DNA from 2 places in the Chromobacterium sp. FG22 genome. Region 1 is predicted to be linked to the other one. Evidence: predicted binding sites of a transcription regulator. Region 1 holds the regulator's gene; the other holds the start of a gene.
The links. The regulator FNR, encoded in region 1, switches genes on or off when oxygen is low (the NO sensors DNR and NnrR bind a similar motif). The targets are predictions, from matches to a motif close to TTGATNNNNATCAA.

Region 1 (11,123 bases):
CGGCGTTCAGCGCGGTCTTCAGCGCCGGATTGTAGGCCAGCGCCTTGGCCAGATCGCCATTCAAGCCGTCCAGCGCGCCGTTGATCAGCGGGCGCAGTTCCACCAGGCGGTCGCGTTCCGCCGGCGTCAGCGCCTGGCCGGCTTCCGGTTTGGCGGCCCAGGCCAGCGCTTCGCCGATGTAGTTGCTCAGCGAGGGCAGCTTGGCGGTGGCGGCGTCCATCAGGTAATAGCTGTCGATGTCCGGGTCCAGCGTCAGATTGGAATTGTCGCTGGCGGCGCCGAGCAGGGCGTTGAGTTTGTCCGCTGTGCTGTCGAAGCTGGCGATCACTTGCGGCGGCGGCGCCGCGCCTATCCGCGACAGCGTGCCTCGCGCGGCGCTGGCGGTTTTCCAGGCCTCGTCGGTTTGCAGGATGGCGCCGTATTGTTCATGGGCGCTTTGCAGCCGGTTCCAGCCTTGCTCCAACTGCGCCTGCGCCGCCGGCAGCGCCGCCTTGGCGGCGGCCTCGCCCTGCGCCGCTCGCACGGCCAGATCCTGAGCTTGTTCCAGCGCGCCCAGCAGGTGATGCAGCGGCTGGATGTAGGACACGCCGACTCTTTCTTTTTGCGAAAAGTCGATATTGTCCTGATTGGTTCGATACAGACCGTACACCATATAGAGTAAGGCGACGGCAAAGACCGCGCCGATCAGCGCAAAGCGGCTGGGGTAGCTCAAGCGCTGCATCAGCCTTACCACGGGCGTTGTCATGATTTCGCTCCTGACTGTGGCGGCGACGCCCGCAATGTGAACGTCTACCGCGCCAGTTCCAGAATAGGCAATTTTCACGGACTGCGATTGCCGCATGAAATGCGATGGCTGGGCTGAAGCGCCGCGTATCAGTTCATTGCGGGCGGGAGCATGAGCTTTGCCTTGTCTGGCGTATGCAGGCAACCGGCCATAATGCTTAAGTCATCAAAAATGACTTTTGATTGTTTTGTGCTTGGATAAATAGGCCGCTCTCTGGATAGGATCAATGACAAAGGCGTGTCCGGGCGCGACGGAAAGCCGGCTGGCGCGGCTTTGGCCGATGGCGTCCGGCATTGCCAGCAATCACTCTATTTTGCTAAATTCGCCGGGTTTCGCATCAAAACAGTCTGACGAAGCGGTGTCCCGAAGCAGGCGGCCTGACGGCTGCGGGGAGCTGTCTCGTCAAGACCGCAACCCTCGAGCCCGGCGCCAAGATCGGGACGGGGTCAATCTTCCAGTCTGAAATCCTTCCGGCGCGCGTCGCCCATTTCCAGATTGCCACGCTCAGAGCTTTAAGAGGATCCATGGACTTGCTTCATTCGTTTATCAATGCCGCCAATGATGTGATTTGGGGCAAGATGCTGATCGGCCTGTTGCTGGCCGTCGGCTTGTATTTCTCGTTGCGTTCCGGCCTGTTGCAGCTGAGGCTGTTCGCGCGCGGCTGGCGCGAAATGATGGGCGGCCGCGGCGGCCATCGCAGTAAGGACGATATTTCGCCGTTCCAGGCTTTCGCCACCGGCCTCGCCAGCCGGGTGGGCACCGGCAATATCGCCGGCGTGGCCATCGCCATTGCCGCCGGCGGCCCCGGCGCGGTGTTCTGGATGTGGCTGACCGCCATGCTGGGCATGGCCAGCGCTTTCGCCGAATCGACTTTGGCGCAGCTGTTCAAGACCAATCACCATGACGACACCTTCCGCGGCGGCCCGGCCTACTACATCCAGAAAGGCCTGGGGCAACGCTGGCTGGGCGTGATCTTCGCCCTGTGTCTGATCCTGGCCTTCGGCCTGGTGTTCAACGCGGTGCAGGCCAACTCCATCGTGGCGGCCACCGAGGGCGCCTGGGGCTGGAACCGCTATATGGTGGGCATCGCCCTGGTGGTGATGACCGCCCCCATCATTTTTGGCGGCGTGCGCTCGGTGGCGCGGGTGGCCGAGTGGCTGGTGCCGGTGATGGCGGCCATTTATCTGCTGATGACCTTCTATGTCTTGGCGGCGCACGCGGCCGAGCTGCCGGGTTTGATCGTGTTGATCGTCAAGAGCGCCTTCGGTCTGGAGCAGGCGGCGGGCGGCTTCGCCGGCTATGCGGTGAGCCAGGCGATGATGCTGGGCATCAAGCGCGGCCTGTTCTCCAATGAGGCGGGCATGGGCTCCGCCCCCAACGCGGCGGCGACGGCGACTTCGCGTCACCCGGCGAGCCAGGGCGCGATCCAGATGTTCGGCGTCTTCATCGACACCATGGTGATCTGTACCGCCACCGCCGCCATCATTCTGTTGTCCGGCGTGTATGACCAGGGTTTGAGCGGCGTGGCGCTGACGCAGAAGGCGATCGAATCGCAGTTCGGCCCGATAGGCGCGTCCTTCCTGGCGGTGGCGATGTTCCTGTTCGCCTTTTCCACCATCATCGGCAATTACGCTTACGCCGAGGGCAATGTCGAATTCATCCGCAGCAATAAGGGGATCTTGCTGGCCTTCCGTCTGATCGTGCTGGCGATGGTGATGTTCGGCGCGGTGGCCAGCCTGCCGCTGGTGTGGGATATGGCTGACTTTGCCATGGGCCTGATGGCGCTGATCAATCTGGTGGCCATCGTGCTGCTGTCGCGTTATTTCTTCATTGTGCTGAAGGATTACGAGCGTCAGCTGAAGCGGGGCGAGTCCACCCCGGTGTTCAAGGTGGCGGATTACCCGGAACTGGCCGCCAAGGTAGAAAAAGACATCTGGTAAGCCGCGTCCGGCTCCAACGATAAACAGCCCGCGTCCAGACGCGGGCTGTTTTGTTGCTAGCCCCGTTCAAATGGTCTTGGAGTAGCGCGCCTGGGTGCGGCGCTCCCGCAGGTGGCGGTCGAAGATCATCGCGATATTGCGGATCAGGAAGCGGCCCTTGGGCTCCACCATGATGAAGTCGCCGTCGAAGGACAGCAGGCCCAGTTGCTGGTATTCGCGGATCTGCGGCAGTTCTTCGGCGAAGTACTCGGCGAAGTTGATGCCGTGGATCTCTTCCAGCGCCTCCACCGACAGCGAGAAGCGACACATCAGGCCCTGGATGATGCTGCGGCGCAGGATGTCGTCATTGTCCAGCGTCAGCCCGCGCAACACCGGCAGATGGCCGCTGTCCAGCGCCGCGTAATAACTGTCCAAGTCCTTGGCGCTCTGGCTGTAACAGGGGCCGACCTTGCCGATGGAGGACACGCCAAGACCGATCATGTCGCAGTCCGCATGGGTGGAGTAACCCTGGAAATTGCGTTGCAGCCGGCCCTGGCGCAGGGCGGAGGCCAGTTCGTCGTCCGGCTTGGCGAAGTGATCCATGCCGATGAAGACATAGCCGGCGTCGGCCAGGCGCTGCACCGAGTCCTGCAGGATGTCCAGCTTGGTTTCCGGCGAGGGCAGATCGGCCTCGTTGATGCGCCGCTGCGGCATGAACACGGTGGGCAGGTGGGCGTAGTTGTACAGCGCCAGCCGGTCCGGCCCGATGGCGATCACCTTGTCCAGCGTGCGGCGCACCGATTCCCGGGTCTGCAGCGGCAGGCCGTAGATCAGGTCGACGCTGACGGACTTGAAGCCGGCGTCGCGCGCGGCCTGGATCACCTCCAGCGTTTCCTCTTCGGACTGCACCCGGTTCACCGCCTGCTGCACCGCCGGTTCAAAGTCCTGAATCCCGACGCTGATGCGGTTGAAGCCGAGTTCGGCCAGTTTGAAGATTGTCGCCGCGCTGACTTTGCGCGGGTCTATTTCTATGGAATACTCCCCCTCCTTCAAGAACTCGAAATGAGTCTTGAGCAAGGTCATCAATCGTTCCAGTTGCGCGTCGGACAAGAAAGTGGGGGTGCCGCCGCCGAAATGCAGCTGTATCACTTGCTCGCGGCGGCCCAGACAGGAGGCGATCATGCGGACCTCCTTCTCCAGGTAGTCCAGGTACAAGTCCGCTTTGCCGCTGTCCTTGGTGATGATCTTGTTGCAACCGCAGTAGTAGCAGATAGTGTTGCAAAAAGGTATATGAGCGTACAATGATAAAGGTTTCCGGTTGGCGCCGATGCTGCGCTGCCGTAGCCAGTGGATGTAGTCTCTTTCGGCAAAACCCGGCGTAAAGCGATCCGCTGTCGGGTATGACGTATATCTAGGACCTGTCCCGTCGAGGCGCTCAATCAGCGCGCGGTCGAATTCAAAATGGGCAGGAGAAAATGGGTGGGTGGTCTTCATGTCGTATTTGGATGGCAAAACCTCTGGTGGACTGGTAAATTTGCGGAAATCCTGCGAATTTCGCTTTGATAAGGGTCAAGCTTCATCGCAAGCTTGTACTAAACATGCCATGTCCGATCAGAACCATATCTCTTTGCATAACCTGAAGGTCTCCTGCTCCAACTGCAGCCTGAAGGAACTTTGTCTACCTGTGGGGCTTAACCGCGAGGAGCTGACCCAGCTCGACGCGGTGATCCGCCAAAGCCGCCGTTTGAAGCGCGGCGAGTACTTGTTCCGCAGCGGCGAAGGCTTCCGTTCGCTGTTCGCGGTGCGCACCGGCTTCTTCAAGACCAGCGTCGCCAGCCAGGACGGCCGCGAGCAGGTCACCGGCTTCCATATGTCCGGCGAACTGATGGGCCTGGACGGCATTTCCGCCAATGTGCACGGCTGCGACGCCATCGCGCTGGAGGACAGCGAGGTGTGCGAGCTGCCGTTCAGCCGCATGGAGAGCCTGGGCCGCGAAATTCCCACCCTGCAGCACCATTTCTACCGTCTGATGAGCCGCGAGATCGTTCGCGATCAGAATGTAATGTTGTTATTGGGCAACATGAAGGCGGAAGAGCGCCTGGCCGCCTTCCTGCTCAATCTGTCGCAGCGTCTGTCCACCCGCGGCTTCGCCGCCAACGACTTCATCCTGCGCATGAGCCGCGAGGAAATCGGCAGCTTCCTCGGCCTGAAGCTGGAAACCGTCAGCCGCACGCTGTCCAAGTTCCAGCAGCAAGGCTGGATCACCGTCGATCACAAGCACATCCAACTGGTGATGGTGGACGAATTGAAGGCGCTGATTTCCGGCTGCGCTCACGCCAACGGACATTGATTCCGCCGCGCGGGCGGACAGATGGAAAACGCAAGGCAAGCCCTCGGGCTTGCCTTTTTTCATGGGGCCGGCGCGCAGTCCGCGATTTGCAGCAGCAGCCGCGACAGCGGCGCTTCCTGAGGCCAGCCCGGCGGCACGGCGAAGCCGCGGGCCACTTCATGCCAGTCGCCGTCGGGGCCGGGCTGCAGTTCGGCCAGCAGCTGCGGCGCCTCGGCCTGTTCCAGGCGCGCGCGCAGTTCCGCCGCGTCGGCGGTGTGTTCCCGCGAGCGGCGCGCCGGCGCCAGCCAACTGAGCCTGGGCAGCCAGGCCCAGCGCGAATCCGCATTCAACGCCGGCCAGTCGCCGCGCAGCGGCCAGTATTGCCCGTACAGCGGCTGGGCGCCGGGCGGCGCTTCCGGCGCGGTGTCGCGGGCGTGGAACAGCCAGCCGCTGAGCCGGGCGCCGACCGCGCAGCCCTCAAAGCCCGCCGGCAGCGTCGCTTGCGCCGCCGGGTGGCGGGACAGGCGCAGCTGGGTTTGCAGTTTATGGGCTTTCAGCGCCCAGGCGTCGCGCAGGCTGGGGCCGGTCAAGGTGTCCGCGCTGCGGCCCAGTTGCAGATAGAACTTGCTGGCGGCTTCCAGATGCAGCGGTTGGCCGTCTAGGCGCAGCAGGAAGTCGAACTCGCCGACGGTGCGGCCGTCCGGCGCGCGCACCGGCAGATTGCTGGCCACCAGTTCGATGTGCGGCGCCAGCCGGAACCAGAAGGACAGCAGCCGTTCCGCGTAATGGCCCAGACGGCGGGTGGGCTGGCGCGCCAGCCAGTGCTGAAGTTCGGCAGGATCGGCGTCCAGCGTTTGCAGCAAGGCCGGGCCGTCGGCCCCCAGCAGCCGCTGCGGCGGGATGTCCGCGCCGCTGCGCCAGGGAGAGGGCGCGGAGAGCAGAAAAGCCAGATCGCGCACCGCCGGGTGCGCGTAGGGCAGGGTGAATAGCGGCTTATTCGCCATCCTGTCCGGGCGCGTCGCGGCGGACTTCGCCGTCGGCGGCGCGCTGCACCTGTTTGAGGAAGCCGCGCAGGATGTCGATTTCCTCGCGCAGCAGGCCGGCGCGGTTGAACAGGGTGCGCATCCGGCGCATCATCCGTTCGCTGTTGCGGCGGCGGAAATAGCCTATCTTGTCCATGGTCTGTTCCAGGTGGCCGCAGAAGCCCTCCACCTCGCCCAGCGCCGCCGCGTCGCTGTCGGCGCGCAGATAGTCGACGTCCACGCCGGTGTGGCTGAACAGTTCGTAAGTCATCACCTGCACCGCCATCGCCAGATTCAGCGAGAAGTAGTCCGGGTTGCCGGGGATGGTCACCAGGCGGTTGCATTGTTCGACTTCTTCAATGGACAGGCCGAAGGTCTCGTTGCCGAACACCAGGGCCACCTGTTCGCCGGCGCGGGCGCGCGCCACCAGTTCCGGCGTGGTCTGGCGCGGGGTGGACAGCGGGGTGGTCAGCTCGCGACGGCGGCTGGTCAGCGCGCAGGCGATGGTGACGTCTTGCAAGGCCTCGGCCAGGCTGGACACCACGGTGGCCTGCTCCAGAAGATCCACCGCGCCGGAGGCCAGCGTATTGGCCTCGTCGCTGGGAAACACTTTGGGTTCAACCAGATACAGCCGGCTCAGGCCCATGGTTTTCATCGCCCGGGCGGCGGAGCCGATATTGCCCGGATGGTTGGGGCGGGCCAACACGATGCGAATGTTTTTCAGAAAATCAGGTACTTGGGGTTTATTCATCAGCAGTTTCACATTAAAATAGCCGGCTTATCGAAAAGCCCGCGCGCCGTTTTGCGCGCAAGGCCAGCGTTTGCCGGATTGGGCAGGCGTGTCGCCTTGCCCGATTGCGCCGGGTTTTTCTTGTTCCTTAACCCAGATTGTTACTAGCAGACGTCGCGTCATGTGGCGGACGTCTGTCATGGTTGAAAGTGTAGAGGCCGTCAATGCATCCGATGCTCAATGTCGCGGTGAAAGCCGCTCGCCGCGCCGGCAGTGTCATCCAGCGCGCGTCGCTGAATCTCGACGCGGTGCGCGTAGAGCGCAAGAAACACAATGACTTCGTGACCGAAGTGGACCGCGCCGCGGAAGAGTCCATCATCGCTTCCATTCTGGAAGCTTATCCCAAGCACGCGATTCTAGCAGAAGAGTCCGGCGCGAAAGGCATCGGTTCGTCGGAATACGAGTGGATCATCGATCCGATCGACGGCACTACCAACTTCCTGCACGGCCACCCGCAGTACGCGATCTCCATCGCGCTGGCGCATAAGGGCCAGGTGCAGCAAGCCGTGGTCTTCGACCCCAACCGCAACGATCTGTTCACCGCCTCGCGCGGCGTCGGCGCCTTCCTCAACGATCGCCGCATCCGCGTGTCCAAACGCTTCATGATGAATGAATGTGTGATCGCCACCGGCTTCCCGGTGTCCGACCAAAGCTATATCGACCAATACCTGGGCATGCTCAAGGATGTGCTGGCCAAGACCGCCGGCGTGCGCCGCGAAGGCGCGGCCTCGCTGGACCTGTGCAATGTCGCTTGCGGCCGCGTGGAAGGTTTCTGGGAGCTGAACCTCAAGCCTTGGGACATCGCCGCGGGCAGCCTGATCGTGCAGGAAGCGGGCGGCATCGTCACCGATTTGTCCGGCGAACAAGGCTGGCTGGAGTCCGGCGACATCGTCGCCGCCAACCCGAAAGTGCTGGCGCAGCTGCTGCATACGCTGGCGCCGCATATCGGCAAGTAAGCGCTGTCGGCTTGGCCCCTTGGGGCTTGAGCGGCTAACGCGTCACGGCGTCCTCGGGGGCGCCGTTTTTGTTTGGAGCGTGATATGAAACAGTTTTTGGGTTCGGTCGCCCTGGTGGTGACGGATTACGATGAAGCCATCGCCTGGTATGTGGACAAGCTGGGCTTTGTCTTGCTGGAGGATGAACGCCAGGGCGAGGACAAGCGCTGGGTGCGCGTGGCGCCGCCGGGAGCGAGCGAGTGCGCGCTGCTGCTGGCCAAGGCGAGCAATGCGCGGCAGCAGGCGGCGGTGGGCGGCCAGACCGGCGGCCGCGTGGGTTTCTTCCTGCATACCGACGATTTCTGGCGCGATTACCGCCGCATGGCGGCGGCGGGCGTGAGCTTCAGCGAGCAGCCGCGCGAGGAGGAATACGGCACCGTGGTGGTGTTCGAGGACTTGTACGGTAATCGCTGGGATTTGCTGCAGTTGAAGTCCGACGTTTAAACGCCGGCTGGGCCCCGTGAATAACAAAGAGCCGCGCATTGCGCGGCTCTTTGTTATTCACGTCGCCAAAAACCGCCGGCTCGTCGTCGGCAGCGGCTTGCGGCTGCGGCGGATAGGCGTCCGCTTCGTTCCAATCCAGATCCCAATCCAGATCCAGTTCGGCCAGCATGGCCTGGCGTCCGGCCTGGCGCTGTCCGGAGCGGCTTTGTCCGTGGGCGCCGCCTTTTTTCATGATGGGCGCGCAAGCGTGCGGATTGCGCGGTTTGATCGTGTGCATGGAGTGCTCCTGTGCTTGGGGCCCGCTAAGCGGGCGGAAGACGGCGGCGCGGACGCCGCCGGGTAAATCAGTTGTGCACCATCAGGCTGGCCACCTTGGTGGTGATGATGTCCACCGCCGGATCATTGGCGCCGTGCGGCAGGATCACGTCGGCGAAGCGCTTGGTGGGCTCGATGAACTGGTTGTGCATCGGGCGCACCGTGGTCAGGTATTGTTCGATCACGCTGTCGGTGGTGCGGCCGCGTTCGGTGATGTCGCGCTTGAGACGACGGATGAAGCGCACGTCGGAATCGGTGTCGACGAAGATCTTCAAGGACATCATGTCGCGCAGCGCGGCGTCGTACAGCGGGAACAGGCCTTCGATGACGATGACCGGCGCCGGCTGCACGGTGATGGTTTCCTCGGCGCGGGTGTGGTTGGCGAAGTCGTAGACCGGCATTTCGATGGCGCGGCCGTTGCGCAGATCGTCGATGTGCTCGATCAGCAGCGGCCAATCGAAGGCTTGCGGGTGGTCGTAGTTGGTGGCCAGCCGCTGTTCGAAGGTCAGATGGCTCTGATCGCGGTAGTAATAGTCTTGAATGATCACTGCCGCCATCTCGGAGCCAATGGTTTCCAGCACTTGATTGGTCACCGTGGTTTTACCGCTGCCGCTGCCGCCTGCAACGCCGATGATGAACGGGGTGGTCATGAAACTATCCTTCTACGCGTAAAAATGATAAAAAAACGCGCCATTCTAATGAGTTATGGCGCGTCCTTCCACTCTAATTGCGACATTATCCGCTATGAAGCGCGCTGACCTTCCGCCTGGGCGGCCTCATACCACTCCCGCATCGCCGGCAAAGCCAGCAGACGATCGACGTAAGCCTGCGATTGCTCCGGCAATTTGACGTTATAAGTGTGGAAGCGGGTGGCGATGGGCGCGAAGAAGGCGTCGGCGATGCTGAAGCCGCCGAAGATGAATTCGCCGTTGGCCTGGTGGCGCGGCAGATGCTCTTCCCACAGCGAGATGATGCGGGCGATGTCGAACTCCACCGCCGGCGTGCTCTGATAATTGATGTGGCGCAGCGTCAGATTCATCGCCAGGTGTTCGCGCAGCGCGGAGAAGCCGGAGTGGATCTCGGCGACGATGGAGCGGGCGACCGCGCGCAGCCCCGCGTCGTCCGGCCACAGCTTGGCGGCGGGAAAGCATTCGGCCAGGTATTCGCAGATGGCCAGCGAATCCCAGATCCGCAGCTTGCGGTCTATCAGCACCGGCACCTTGCCGGCCGGGTTGGCGGCCAGGATGCGGGCCTTGGTGTCGGACAGATAGAGATCGATCTGCTGCTCTTCAAACGGCTCGTCCAGCATTTTCAGCACCAGCCAGGGGCGCAGGGACCAGGAGGAGTAGTTTTTATTGCCGATGATGAGGGTGAACATCAGGGAGCTCCGTTTCGAAAGAGGAGGCTGCCGGCGGGCTGTCGCAGCCTTTGTCCGATGATACCGCCATCGGCCCGTCTTTTCCTATGCGGAGACGGCGGGTTTTGGGCCCAAGACGGCAAAAAGGCCGCATCCTGCGACGCGGCCTTGCTAAAACGGGGGGGCGGGGAGGCTTATTCCACCTCGTCGATCCAGGCTTGCTGGATCGCCTCCAGCACGCGTTCGCCGCCGCGGCTGTGGTCGTCGTCAAAATCCGGCAGCTCGACGACCCAGTTGTGCAGATCAACGAAGCGCACGGTCTTGGGGTCGACTTCCGGATGGGTTTCCGCCAGTTCGATGGCGATGTCCAGCACGTCGGTCCATTTCATCTTGTGTCTCTCCTGAGCCTGATTTGCGGTTCTTGAGTTTGATTTTTCTTATCAAGCGGCGATGCCGCGAAGCCAAGCCGCAGACAGTGCTATGGCACGGCAAGGCGGCGGCGACAAAGGCAGTGCGCTTGAGAAGGAAAACTCAATGGTGTTCGCGGGCGTGGTTGATGGTGTACCGGGGAATGTCTATCACCAAATCCTCATCGGCGACAATGGCCTGGCAGGACAGCCGGGACTGGGCTTCCAGTCCCCAGGCCTTGTCCAGCAGGTCTTCTTCCAGCTCGTCGGCTTCGTTCAGGGAGTCGCCGCCTTCGCGGACGATGCAATGGCAGGTTGTGCAGGCACAGGACATCTCGCAAGCGTGCTCGATCTCGATATCGTGATCCAGCAGGACCTGGCAGATGTTCTGGCCGGGTTCGGCGTTGTCGATGACCAGGCCTTCCGGGCAGAGGTCGGCGTGGGGCAATACAATGATTCGCGGCATGGCGGATCCTTACAAATCGGAAATGTTGTGGCCTTTGAGCGCGCGTCGGATATTGCGATCCATGCGGCGCGAGGCGAATTCTTCGGTGGCGCGGTTGAGGCGGCCGGAGGCCTCGTTGACCTCGCGCGCGATTTGAGCGGCGGCGATGGCGGCGTCCACGGCGGCCAGCGCCTCTTCCACCGCGGCGCGTTCGTCGGCGTCCAGCAGATCGCCGTCGCTGGCGAGCGCAACGCGACAGGCCTCGCTGAGGCTGGTGGCGTCGACGACGGCTTCGCGCAGCTTGCGCGCCTCGATG
Region 2 (11,123 bases), on a different contig from region 1:
AGAATATTCTGGGGCCCAGTTCTAAGGCCGCGCTCAGGGCTATTTTGTCCGGCCAGTCCATTGATTCTCTGGGCGCCAACGGCGTGACCAACGGCGCGGCGATGCGGGTGGCGCCGCTGGGTTGCCTGCTGTCCAGCCAGGACCGCGCGGCTTTCGTGCAGGCGGTGAGGCTGAGTTGCAGCCCCACGCATCAGTCCGATATCGCGGTGGCCGGCGCGGCGGCCATCGCCTGGGCGGTGTCGCGGGCGGTGGAGGGCGCGGCCTGGTCCGACATCAAGGCCGAGCTGCCCGCCATTGCCGATCTGGCGCAGCTGGAGCGGGTGACGACGTTCAGCCCCTTGCTGAGCCGGCGCCTGGCCTGGGGCTTCGAGCTGGCGGAAGGCTTGCGGGGCCAAGACGATGCGGCCGTGGTGGCCGAGCTGTACCAGACCTTGGGCGCCGGCATGGACACCATAGAGTCGGTGCCCGCCGCCTTGGCCCTGGTGGACTGCGCGCAAGGCGATCCGCGCCGCTGCGCGGTCTTGGCGGCGAATCTGGGCGGAGACACCGACACCATAGGCGCGATGGCGACCGCGGTGTGCGGCGCCTTGCAGGGGGCGGACGCCTTGCCGGCCGCATGGCGGGAACGCATCCGGGACGTGAATGGCGTTGATTTCGAATCTTACGCGCGGGCTTTGTGCGCATTGCGGTTTAGGGGGTGAGGGGATGAGCGATGTACAAGCGGTAGACGGCTGGCGGCTGGAGAGCGCGGGCATAGATCTGGTGCCGGAGCATGAGTGCAAGGGCCGGCCGGTGGAGTTGTTCTGGGTATGGCTAGCCGCCAATATCGGCATCCTGGGCGTGGTGTACGGCGGCATCGTCACCAGCTTCGGGCTGTCGTTCTACCAGTCCTTGCTGGCCGCGGCGGTCGGAGTGGCCAGTTTCGCGCTGGTGGGTTTGACCAGCATTGCCGGCCAGCGCGGCCGCACTTCCACGCTGACCTTGTCGCGGGCCATTTTCGGCCTGCGCGGCAACGCCGCGCCCACCGCCTTCAGCTGGTTCAACCTGATGGGCTGGGAGGCGGTCAATGTGGTGACCGGCGCCTTGACGCTGGCGGCCTTGTGCCAGTCGCTGGGCATGGCGGAAAGCCGTCCGCTGACCGCGGTCTGCTTGTTCCTGTTCATCGGTCTGACCATCGTGGTCAGCCTGCTGGGCCAGGCCACCGTGGTCTGGATGCAAAGCTGGCTGAGCCGGATCTTCGGCAGCATGACCATGGTGGTGATTCTGTACGTGGCGACGACCGCGAACTGGGGCGCCATCTTGGCGCGGCCGGACGGCGACTGGCTGACCGGTTTCTGGCCGGCGGTATCGGTGATCGCCGCGGGCACCGGCATCAGCTGGGCCATCGCCGGCGCCGATTACAGCCGTTACCAGCGGAGCGGAGCGTCCGGCGGCAGCATTTTCGGCGCGGTGATGGTGGGGGCGTCGCTGCCGCTGATGCTGCTGATCTTCACCGGCGTGCTGTTGTCGGCGCAGATCCCGGATCTGGCCAGCGCTGCCAATCCCATCGCCAAGATCGGCGCGGTGCTGCCGGCCTGGATGGCGGTGCCCTATCTGCTGACCGCTACCGCCGGCATCGTCACCATGGCTGTGCTCAGCCTGTATTCGGCCAGCCTCAATCTGCTGACCATAGGCGTCAAGGTCAGACAGGCGCAGGCGGTGTCCATCAATGCGCTGATCGTGCTGGCCATCGCCGCTTACGTCTTGTTCGTGTCCAGCGACTTCCTGGGGCCCTTCATCGCGTTTCTATTGTTTTGCGGCGTGTTTCTGGCGGCCTGGGAGGCGGTGTTCGTGCTGGATTACCTCTTGTTGCGTCACCGCCAAGGCTATGAGGCCGCGGCCCTGTCCGGCGACGGGCGGCAGGCCTTCCGCGGCGGGCCGCTGCTGTGCTGGCTGCTGGGCGCCGCTTGCGGCCTGCTGGTGAGCAAGACCGGCTTCATCGACGGCCCGCTGGCGGTGGGCGTTTTCGCAGATTCCAGCCTGGGACTGTTTGTATCCTTTGGGACCAGCTTGCTGGCTTATGGATTGTATTTGTTGCTGAAGGAGCGACGCGCATGACCATTCCGTGTCCAAACTATCATCCGACCAGAGCCATCCTGGCTTTGGGCGGCGCCGTCGGCGACGTGGTGTTGACCCTCCCGGCCTTGCCGCGCAGCGGCGCCGACGTGGAGGCGTTGCAGCAGGAACGCGAGATCGGCGGCTGCGCCTTCAATGTGGCGCGAGCGTTGCGCCAGTTGAACGCTCCCGTGATCAACGGCATGCCGGTGGGCAACGGCCCTTGGGGCGCGGCGATAGACGCGGCCATGCGGGAGCTGGGCTTGCCGGTGCTGCTGCGCAACGCGGATCGCGACAACGGCTGGTGCGTGGCCATGGTGGAGCCCAGCGGCGAGCGCAGCTTCATTTCGATCTCCGGTTGCGAGACGGAATGGACGCGCGAGCAGTTGGACGCGCTGCCCTTGCCCGCCGACGGCCTGGTGTACGCCAACGGCTATGAACTGGCCGGAGAGGGCGGAAGGGCGTTGCGCGCCTGGCTGCTGGCCTTGCCGGCGGAACAGTTGCGGGTGATAGACCCCGGTCCGCGCGTTGTCTTGCTGGAGCCGGCGTTTCTGTCCGCCCTGAGCGGCACCGAGACCTTGCTGACGCTGAACCGGGACGAGATCGCCCTGTTGTGCGGCGACGGCGATCCGGTGGCGGCGGCGCAGCGTTTCGCCAAGGATTACCGGCTGACGCTGATCTGCCGGCTGGGGCAGGACGGCGCCTGGGTGTGCCCGGGCACCGACGCGCCGTGGCACCTGCCCGGCTACCAGGTTTCGGTGGTGGACACCATAGGCGCCGGCGACGCGCATTGCGCCGGCTTGTTGGCCGGCCTGTCCAGCGGCTGGCCGCTGCATTACGCGGTGGATCTGGGCAATCGGCTGGCGGCCTGCGTGGTGGCTAGCGCCGGCCCTGACGCGGCGACGGACTGGGACAGCTTGAATCGCCGCTTTCCCGTCGCCTGCCTGTAAGCTGCCGGCTCACGCTTGAGAAAGTGGCAAAAGAAAGACGGGATAAGGGCGGAAAGGGCGCAATCGGCGTCTAATGCTGGACATCAAGGGGCATTACTTAGTACTCTCCCTCCCTCGTAAGCGCCAGCCCGAGCGAGGGAACGCCCGGAGCGTTCCGTCTGGTCTTTTCGCCCATGACCGCCAAGTCGGCTCCTCCGCCGACAAACAGCGGCGGTCGATGGGGGCGGGCGCCTGGTCTTCGGACCGGCCGCGCCGCTTGGGCCCGGTTCCAGGCCTTCGCCATGTTCGGCGATTTTTTACGGCGCGCCGGCGTCTTGTCGGAGCGCCTTGGTCAAACCGCATTACGATGTCGTCATTTTTTCACCGGCTGTCAAGCTGGCCGGGCGGCGGGTTGCGGCGCTTCGCTTGATTGGGCAGCATGCGCTGCTTTTGCATCAATGGATCTAGATAGAAGTTCATGAAGCCAAATACTGAAACGGCACTCGGTGCTGCACTTAAGTCCGCTGTACAAAGTCTGTCCAAGAAAAAGCAGACCGAGATGATCGCGGATCATGTCTACAGCAAGTTCGACGTTTTCCGCCAGTTTCGTCCGCTGGCCTTGGGCATCCATGAGAGCCTGATCGCGGCTTTGCCGCAGTTCGACTCTACGCTGATCTCCCGCGTGGTGGCCAATCACTGTCGCAAGCCGCGCTACGTGAAGTCTCTGGCGCGCGGCGGCAAGCGGTTCGATCTGGCCAACAAGCCGGTGGGCGAAGTCAGCGCCGAGGAGAAAAAGGCGGCGGAACAGATGTCCGCGCCCAAGCCGGCCGCGGCGGCCCCTGCCCCGGCTCCGGCCGAACCCGCAGGCGACGCGGCGGAATAAGCGTGCCGCGGCCGCGTGGCATGAACGTAAAACAGCCTGACAGACCCGTTTGTCAGGCTGTTTTGCATTGGCGGGACGGAACATTGGCGTGGGCGGGGCGGTCGCAGCAGAACGCGCCGCGCGGCGGCGCCGAATCAGGACAGGAGTAGAATTCCCGGCATGAAACGTTATTTCTTGTGGGCCGCGATGGCCCTGAGCTTGTCCGCTTGCAGCGCGCTGCAGCAATTGGGCGCGCCCATCAGCTCGCATCCTTCCTCGCCGGGCAAGAGCCGGCCGCAGACGGCGCCGGCGCCCAGCGCCAAATCGGACGCCTTGCTGCGGGAAGCCAACCGTCTGGCCGACAAGGTCAAGAGCGGCGAGTTGACCCGGCTGGCCGCCGCGGATCAACTGGGCGCGTTCCGGCTCAAGGCGGTGGGCTCCAATCCCATCGACGACAACACCTTCGCCATGTACCGCTATCTGACGGTGGAGCGCGAGGCGGGCCGCATCGACCAGGAAACGTTTCGCGCCAAGATGGACGAGCGTCTGCGCGAATGGATGCGACGCTGGCCCAAGATGAATCCGAAACCGGCCGAGCCGGCCTTCACCAACTTCCTGCTCAAGCTGTACGGCTTGCCGGCCCTGGGGGCTTGAGCATGGGCAAGAAAGCCAAGCCGGACGCGGCCGGCTGTCCCTGCGGGCTGGGCGGCGCTTACGCGGCCTGTTGCGGCCGTTACCTGGGGGCGGACGGCGCGCCCGCGCCCACGGCGGAAGCCTTGATGCGCTCGCGCTACACCGCTTACGCGCGCGGCGACGAGGCGTATCTGCTGGCGAGCTGGCATCCCAGCACCCGGCCGCAGGCGCTGGATCTGGCCGCGGACGCCGGCTTGGTCAAATGGCTGGGCCTGGAGGTGTTGGCGACCGAGGCCGGCGGCGCGGCCGACGCCGAGGGCGTGGTGGAGTTCTCCGCGCGCTACAAGGTGGGCGGCAAGGCCGAACGCATGCGCGAGCGCAGCCGTTTCCTGCACGAGGACGGCCGCTGGTTCTATCTGTCCGGCGAACTGAGCTGAGCTGTCGCTAGAGAATCTAGTGCTTCTGCGTTCGCAGCAGGCTTTCGATGGCGCGCTCCAGCGCCGCCGGCTTGACGTAGGGGGCGAAACGCTTGCGGATGCGCCCTTCGCCGTCCACCAGGAATTTGGTGAAATTCCATTTGATGCGCCGGCTGCCCAGCAAGCCGGGCTTGGCGGCGACGAGATGACGCCAGAGCGGATGCGCGTCGGTGCCGTTGACGTCGATCTTGGCGGATAGCGGGAAGCTGACCCCGAAATTCTTCTGACAGAACTGGCCGATGGCGGCGGCGTCCCCAGGCTCCTGGCCGCCGAACTGATTGCAGGGGAAACCGATGATCTCCAGGCCTTGCTCGCGGTAGCGCTGGTACAGCTGTTCCAGGCCGCCCAATTGCGCGGTGAAGCCGCACTCGCTGGCGGTGTTGACCAGCAATAGCACTTTGCCGCGATAGCTCGCCAGCGGCAGGGTCTGCCCGTTTAAAGACTCAATGGAAAAATCATATATGTCCGGCATATTTCCGCCTTTCGCCAAAGCGAAGATCATGGCAAGAAACCGGAGGCAGGGCAATGGGATCGGCGGATAAAAAAAGGGGCGCAACGGCAAGGGGGAACCGCTACGCCCCAAGAAGAAATCAATTGCTGTACAAGGGCCGACCAACCGGGAAAGTCAGCTAACCCTCTGTTTATCCTAGAACATTAAGGTGAAATTGCGAGGACGGATTTGGCGGGATTTAAATGACAAAGGGATGGCTAAGCCATCCCTTTTTTGCTGGCGGGAAGCGTTTCAGGGGCGCGGCAGGGTCACGCCCACCTGGCCCATGTATTTGCCGGCGCGGTCGCTGTAGGACACGTCGCAAATTTCATCGGATTCGAAGAACAAGACCTGGGCCACGCCCTCGTTGGCGTAGATCTTGGCCGGCAGCGGCGTGGTGTTGGAGAACTCCAGCGTCACATAGCCTTCCCATTCCGGTTCGAACGGGGTGACGTTGACGATGATGCCGCAGCGGGCGTAAGTGGATTTGCCCAGGCAGACGGTCAGCACCGAGCGGGGAATACGGAAGTATTCCACGGTGCGGGCCAGCGCGAAGCTATTGGGCGGGATGATGCAATAGCCCTTGCCGGAGACTTCCACGAAGGAATTGGGGTCGAAGTTTTTCGGGTCGACGATGGTGCTGTTGATATTGGTGAACACCTTGAATTCGTCGGCGCAGCGGATATCGTAGCCGTAGCTGGACGTGCCGTAGGAGATCACCTTCTGGCCGTCCACCATCTTGATCTGGTTGGGCTCGAAGGGTTCGATCATTTTGTACTCGTCCGCCATCCGGCGAATCCACTTGTCCGATTTGATGCTCATTGTCTTGGGCCCGTAGCTTGTCGATTGATTGTCCGCGATTTTAACCGCAAGCGCAGTGGCCGGCTATCGATAATCCATCGTCGATCCGGATAGGACAATGCTATTGATGCAGGTCAAGCAGGGCGGGAATTGCCGCGGTTTGCCGATATTCGACGGGGTTCGGCTGGATATACTAATGCAAACCATTCTCGTTCTTGATCGGATCATCATGTTGACTTTGGATGCATTCCCCGCCGGACGCCACGGCGTGGTCGACAGCCTGGAGCTGGCCGAAGAGGCCATGCGCCGCGTCGCCGCCTTTGGCCTGGAGCCGGGCTGCCGGTTTTATCTGCGTCGGGCGGCGCCCTTGGGCGGGCCATTATTGCTGGACGTCGGCGCCACGCGCTTCCTGCTGCGCCGCAGCCTGGCGCGCCTCATCGTGGCGAGGGTGGCGGTATGAAGCGTTTCGCCCTGATCGGCCTGCCCAATACCGGCAAGTCCACCTTGTTCAACCGTCTGACCGGCATGTCGCAGCGCGTCGGCAACTGGCCGGGCCTGACCATAGAGTTGAGCAGCGCGCGCCTGTTGCTGGGCGGCCACATGGTGGAGTTGGTGGATTTGCCCGGCGTCAATGATTTGACCGGCTATTCCGACGACGAGGCGGTGGTTCGCGACGTGCTGCTGGCCAGCGCCTTCGACGGCGCCGTCCTGGTGCTCAACGCCAGCCAGCTGGACCGGCAACTGCCGCTGGCCTTGCAGGTGCTGGCCAGCGGCCTCAACTGCCTGGTGGTGCTGAATATGGCCGACGAGGCCAAAGCCCTGGGCGTGAGCGTGGATGTGGAGCGCTTGTCGGAGCGCCTGGGCGCGCCGGTGTTTCTGGCCTCGGCCCGGCATATGCAAGGCTGGCCGCCGCTGATGGCGGGCTTGAACCGGCTGGCCAACGACGGCGGCCCGGCGGCGCGCGCCAGGCTGGACGCGGTGCCGGACACCCGGGAGGCGATGGCGGAGGCCAAGCGGCGGCTGGCGGGCTGCTGGACCTTGCCGCCCGTGCTGCCGGCGGGGCTGACGGAGAAGATGGACCATTGGCTGATGCATCCATGGCTGGGTCTGCCGCTGTTCTTCGTGCTGATGGCGCTGCTGTTCAATCTGACGTATCAGATCGGCACCCCATTGCAGGAGCTGGCCGGCGCCGGCCTGGACTGGATCAAGGAGCAGGCGCTGACGCCCTTGCTCGCGCCCTTGCCCGAGATTGTGCAGAGCCTGGCGCTGGACGGAATCTGGCAGGGGGTGTCGACGGTGCTGACCTTCGCGCCCATTTTGCTGGTGTTCTTCGTGTTGATGGCGATGGTGGAGGATTCCGGCTACCTGGCGCGCGCCGCCTATCTGACCGACGCCTTCATGGCCAAGCTGGGGCTGGACGGCCGCGGCTTCGTGATGCAGCTGATGGGCTTCGGCTGCAATGTGCCGGCCATCATGGGCACTCGGGTGATGCGCGAGCGCAAGCAGCGGCTGCTGACCATGCTGGTGATCCCGTTTTCGCTGTGTTCGGCGCGTTTGCAGGTGGTGGTGTTCTTCGCCGGGCTGTTGTTCACGCCGACGCAGGCGCCGTGGGTGTTGATGGGGCTTTATCTGATGAGCTTCGCCGTCGCGGTGTTCACCGCCTGGGTGTTCAAGCGCCGTTACGCCGGCGGCGAGGCCTTCTTGCTGGAAGTGCCGCCGTACCGGCTGCCCGGCTTGAGCCATTTGCTGAGCCGGGCGGTGGGGGAGGTGCGCGCCTTTCTGCAACTGGCCTCCAGTTTCATCCTGCTGGGCGTGGTGCTGGTCTGGCTGCTGACCCATGTGCCGGCGGGCGAGGGCAAGACCCTGGCCGACGCTCTGGGCAGCCTGCTGGCCCCGGTGCTGGACCCGATAGGCATCCGCCACGAACTGGCGGCGGCCTTGCTGTTCGGCTTCATCGCCAAGGAAATCCTGCTGGGCAGCCTGGCGGTGATCTACGGGGTGCCGGAGGCCGGCCTGGGCGCGGCCTTGCTGCAACATCTGGATTGGCGCTCGGCGATGAGCTTCCTGATCTTCACCTTGATCTACGTGCCCTGCCTGTCCACGGTGGCGGCGATGTACCGCGAGTCGCGCAGCAAGGCCTACACCGCGATGTCGGTGGCGTGGTCGGTGGGACTGGCCTGGTTGTTGTCGTTCGCGTTTTATCAAGCCGGCGTGCAACTGTGGCCCTGAGGGCTTAGAATGAATGGTTCGCGAATTCCGTTCGCGCCGGCGGCGCGCCCGCCGGCGTTATTGAACTACAACAACAAGAGGTCGTTTTATGCAAGGTGATCCCAAAACCATCGAGTTGCTGAACGAACTGCTGGCGGAAGAACTGTCCGCCGCGGACCAGTATTTCATTCATGCCGAGATGTACAAGGACTTCGGTCTGCACAAGCTGTTCGAGCGCATCGATCACGAGCGCGAGGACGAGTTGTCGCACGCGCGGGTGCTGATCGCGCGCACCTTGTTCCTGCAAGGCAAGCCGAACGTGGCCAAGCGCGTGCCCATCGTGGTGGGCGAGAACGTGCGGGCGATGCTGGCCAGCGATCTGGAAGTGGAATACCGCGTCGGCAACTTGCTGAAAAAAGTGGTGGCCCACTGTGAGAGCGTGAAGGACTACGTGACGCGCCAGGAACTGATGGTGCTGCTGGAAGAGACCGAGAACGACCACGCCCACTGGCTGGAGCAGCAACTGCGCCTGATCGATATGGTGGGCGAGCAGAACTATATCCAGTCCCAAATGTAAGCTCCGGGGATTTCGGCGTTAAGACGCGGCCGCCTTCAGGGCGGCCGTTTGTTTTGCGGCGTCCGCGCCGGTTTTGACTTGGCGCAGCATGGCCGGCGAGGCTTGCGTCTATCATCGCCGGCAGATGAATTCGCCGGAGGGCGCGATGTCGCTGGATCTATCCGTTTCCTGGCTGGGCATGAAGATGGCCAGCCCCCTGTTCAACGCTTCCGGCGTCTATTGCCGCACGCGGGAGGAACTGGAGCAGGTGCGCCGCTCCGCCGCCGGCGCGGTGGTGACCAAGAGCTGCACGCTGGAGCCGCGCGCCGGCAATCCCGAGCCGCGCTACCGGCGCACCGCGCTGGGCAGCATCAATTCCATGGGCCTGCCCAACGAGGGCTACCGCTATTACCTGGACTACGCCCAGGCTTACGACGACGCCAAGCCGCTGTTTCTGTCCGTGTCCGGCATGACGCTGGACGACACCCTGACCATCCTGACCGAACTGGCGGCGCTGAAGCTGCCCTGCCTGCCGGAGGTGAACCTGTCCTGCCCCAATCTGCCGGGCAAGCCGCAGCTGGGCTATGACTTCGCCGCCAGCGCCGAGGCTCTGGCGGCGATCAGCCGGGTGTACGCGCGACCGTTCGGCGTCAAGCTGCCGCCGTATTTCGATCCGGCGCACTTCGCCGCCATGGCCGCGGTGTTGAACGCCTTCCCGCTGCTGCGCTTCGTCACCTGCATCAACTCGGTGGGCAACGGCCTGGTGATCGATCTGGACAGCGAGTCCGCGGTGATCAAACCCAAGGGCGGGCTGGGCGGCTTGGGCGGCGACTACGTGTTGCCGACGGCGCTGGCCAATGTGCGCGAGTTCGCCCTGCTGCTGGCCGACAAGCATGTGATAGGCTGCGGCGGGGTGAAGAGCGGGGCGGAGGCCTTCATGCACATCCTGGCCGGCGCCGCCGCGGTGCAGGTGGGCACCTGCCTGCACGAGGAGGGCGTCAGCGCCTTCGATCGCATCGAGGCGGAGTTGGCCGCCATCATGCAGGCCAAGGGCTACCAGCGGCTGGATGAGTTCCGCGGGCGGCTGAAGACGCTGTGAGCGCATGAAAAAAGCCCGGAGAACCCGGGCTTTGTTTTAGCGGCTGATCGGCTTGTAGCGGATGCGCTTGGGCTTGGCGGCTTCCTCGCCCAGGCGTTTCTTCTTGTCGGCTTCGTATTCCTGATAGTTGCCGTCGAAGAAGGTCCATTGCGATTCGCCTTCCGCCGCCAGGATGTGAGTGGCGATGCGGTCCAGGAACCAGCGGTCGTGGGAGATCACGAACACGGTGCCGGCGTATTCCAGCAAGGCGTCTTCCAGCGCGCGCAGGGTTTCCACGTCCAGGTCGTTGGACGGTTCGTCCAGCAGCAGCACATTGCCGCCCTGGAGCAGGGTTTTGGCCAGGTGCAGGCGGCCGCGTTCGCCGCCGGAGAGCATGCCCACCTTCTTCTGCTGATCGGCGCCCTTGAAGTTGAAGCGGCCGAGGTAGGCGCGGCTGGACATCTCGAACTTGCCTACGGTGAGGATGTCGGCGCCGGCGGCCACGTCCTCGAACACGGTCTTGTCGCCGTCCAGGCCCTCGCGAGTCTGCTCGACAAAGGCCATCTGCACGGTCTGGCCGATCTTGACCTCGCCGCTGTCCGGCTGTTCCTTGCCGGCGATCATCTTGAACAGCGTCGATTTACCGGCGCCGTTGGGACCGATGATGCCGACGATGGCGCCCGGCGGGGCCTTGAAGCTGAGATTGTCGATCAGTAGGCGGTCGCCGAAGCCCTTGGACACGCCGTTGAACTCGATCACCTCATTGCCCAGGCGCTCGGCCACCGGGATGAAGATTTCCTGGGTTTCGTTGCGCTTCTGGGTTTCGTAGCTGGACAGTTCCTCGAAGCGGGCCAGACGCGCCTTGGATTTGGCCTGACGGCCTTTCGGGTTCTGGCGCACCCATTCCAGTTCCTGCTTCATCGCCTTCATGCGCGCGCCTTCGCTCTTGGATTCCTGCGCCAGGCGGGCTTCCTTCTGCTCCAGCCAGCTGGAGTA

Region 2: a site for FNR is predicted at 6,410-6,423, ahead of ACODSD_RS18250 (FeoA family protein). Genes of this name have one in related genera too.

What each region holds. Positions count from the first base shown of each region.
Region 1 covers NZ_JBMDJX010000014.1:17,026-28,148, reverse strand. Annotated here, with positions in the region: gene ACODSD_RS14680 (methyl-accepting chemotaxis protein) at 1-745, opposite strand, end outside; gene ACODSD_RS14675 (alanine/glycine:cation symporter family protein) at 1,309-2,724, shown strand; gene hemN (oxygen-independent coproporphyrinogen III oxidase) at 2,791-4,197, opposite strand; gene fnr (fumarate/nitrate reduction transcriptional regulator Fnr) at 4,307-5,053, shown strand; gene ACODSD_RS14660 (DUF1853 family protein) at 5,113-6,036, opposite strand; gene ACODSD_RS14655 (RNA methyltransferase) at 6,026-6,805, opposite strand; gene ACODSD_RS14650 (inositol monophosphatase family protein) at 7,009-7,800, shown strand; gene ACODSD_RS14645 (VOC family protein) at 7,885-8,283, shown strand; gene ACODSD_RS14640 (hypothetical protein) at 8,300-8,626, shown strand; gene udk (uridine kinase) at 8,628-9,248, opposite strand; gene ACODSD_RS14630 (glutathione S-transferase family protein) at 9,341-9,976, opposite strand; gene iscX (Fe-S cluster assembly protein IscX) at 10,150-10,344, opposite strand; gene fdx (ISC system 2Fe-2S type ferredoxin) at 10,487-10,828, opposite strand; gene hscA (Fe-S protein assembly chaperone HscA) at 10,838-11,123, opposite strand, start outside.
Region 2 covers NZ_JBMDJX010000021.1:1,912-13,034, forward strand. Annotated here, with positions in the region: gene ACODSD_RS18210 (ADP-ribosylglycohydrolase family protein) at 1-701, shown strand, start outside; gene ACODSD_RS18215 (purine-cytosine permease family protein) at 706-2,097, shown strand; gene ACODSD_RS18220 (PfkB family carbohydrate kinase) at 2,094-3,044, shown strand; gene ACODSD_RS18225 (ProQ/FINO family protein) at 3,502-3,906, shown strand; gene ACODSD_RS18230 (hypothetical protein) at 4,066-4,539, shown strand; gene ACODSD_RS18235 (YchJ family protein) at 4,542-4,955, shown strand; gene ACODSD_RS18240 (glutathione peroxidase) at 4,972-5,466, opposite strand; gene dcd (dCTP deaminase) at 5,737-6,306, opposite strand; gene ACODSD_RS18250 (FeoA family protein) at 6,515-6,745, shown strand; gene feoB (ferrous iron transport protein B) at 6,742-8,514, shown strand; gene bfr (bacterioferritin) at 8,603-9,070, shown strand; gene ACODSD_RS18265 (dihydroorotate oxidase) at 9,216-10,148, shown strand; gene ettA (energy-dependent translational throttle protein EttA) at 10,185-11,123, opposite strand, start outside.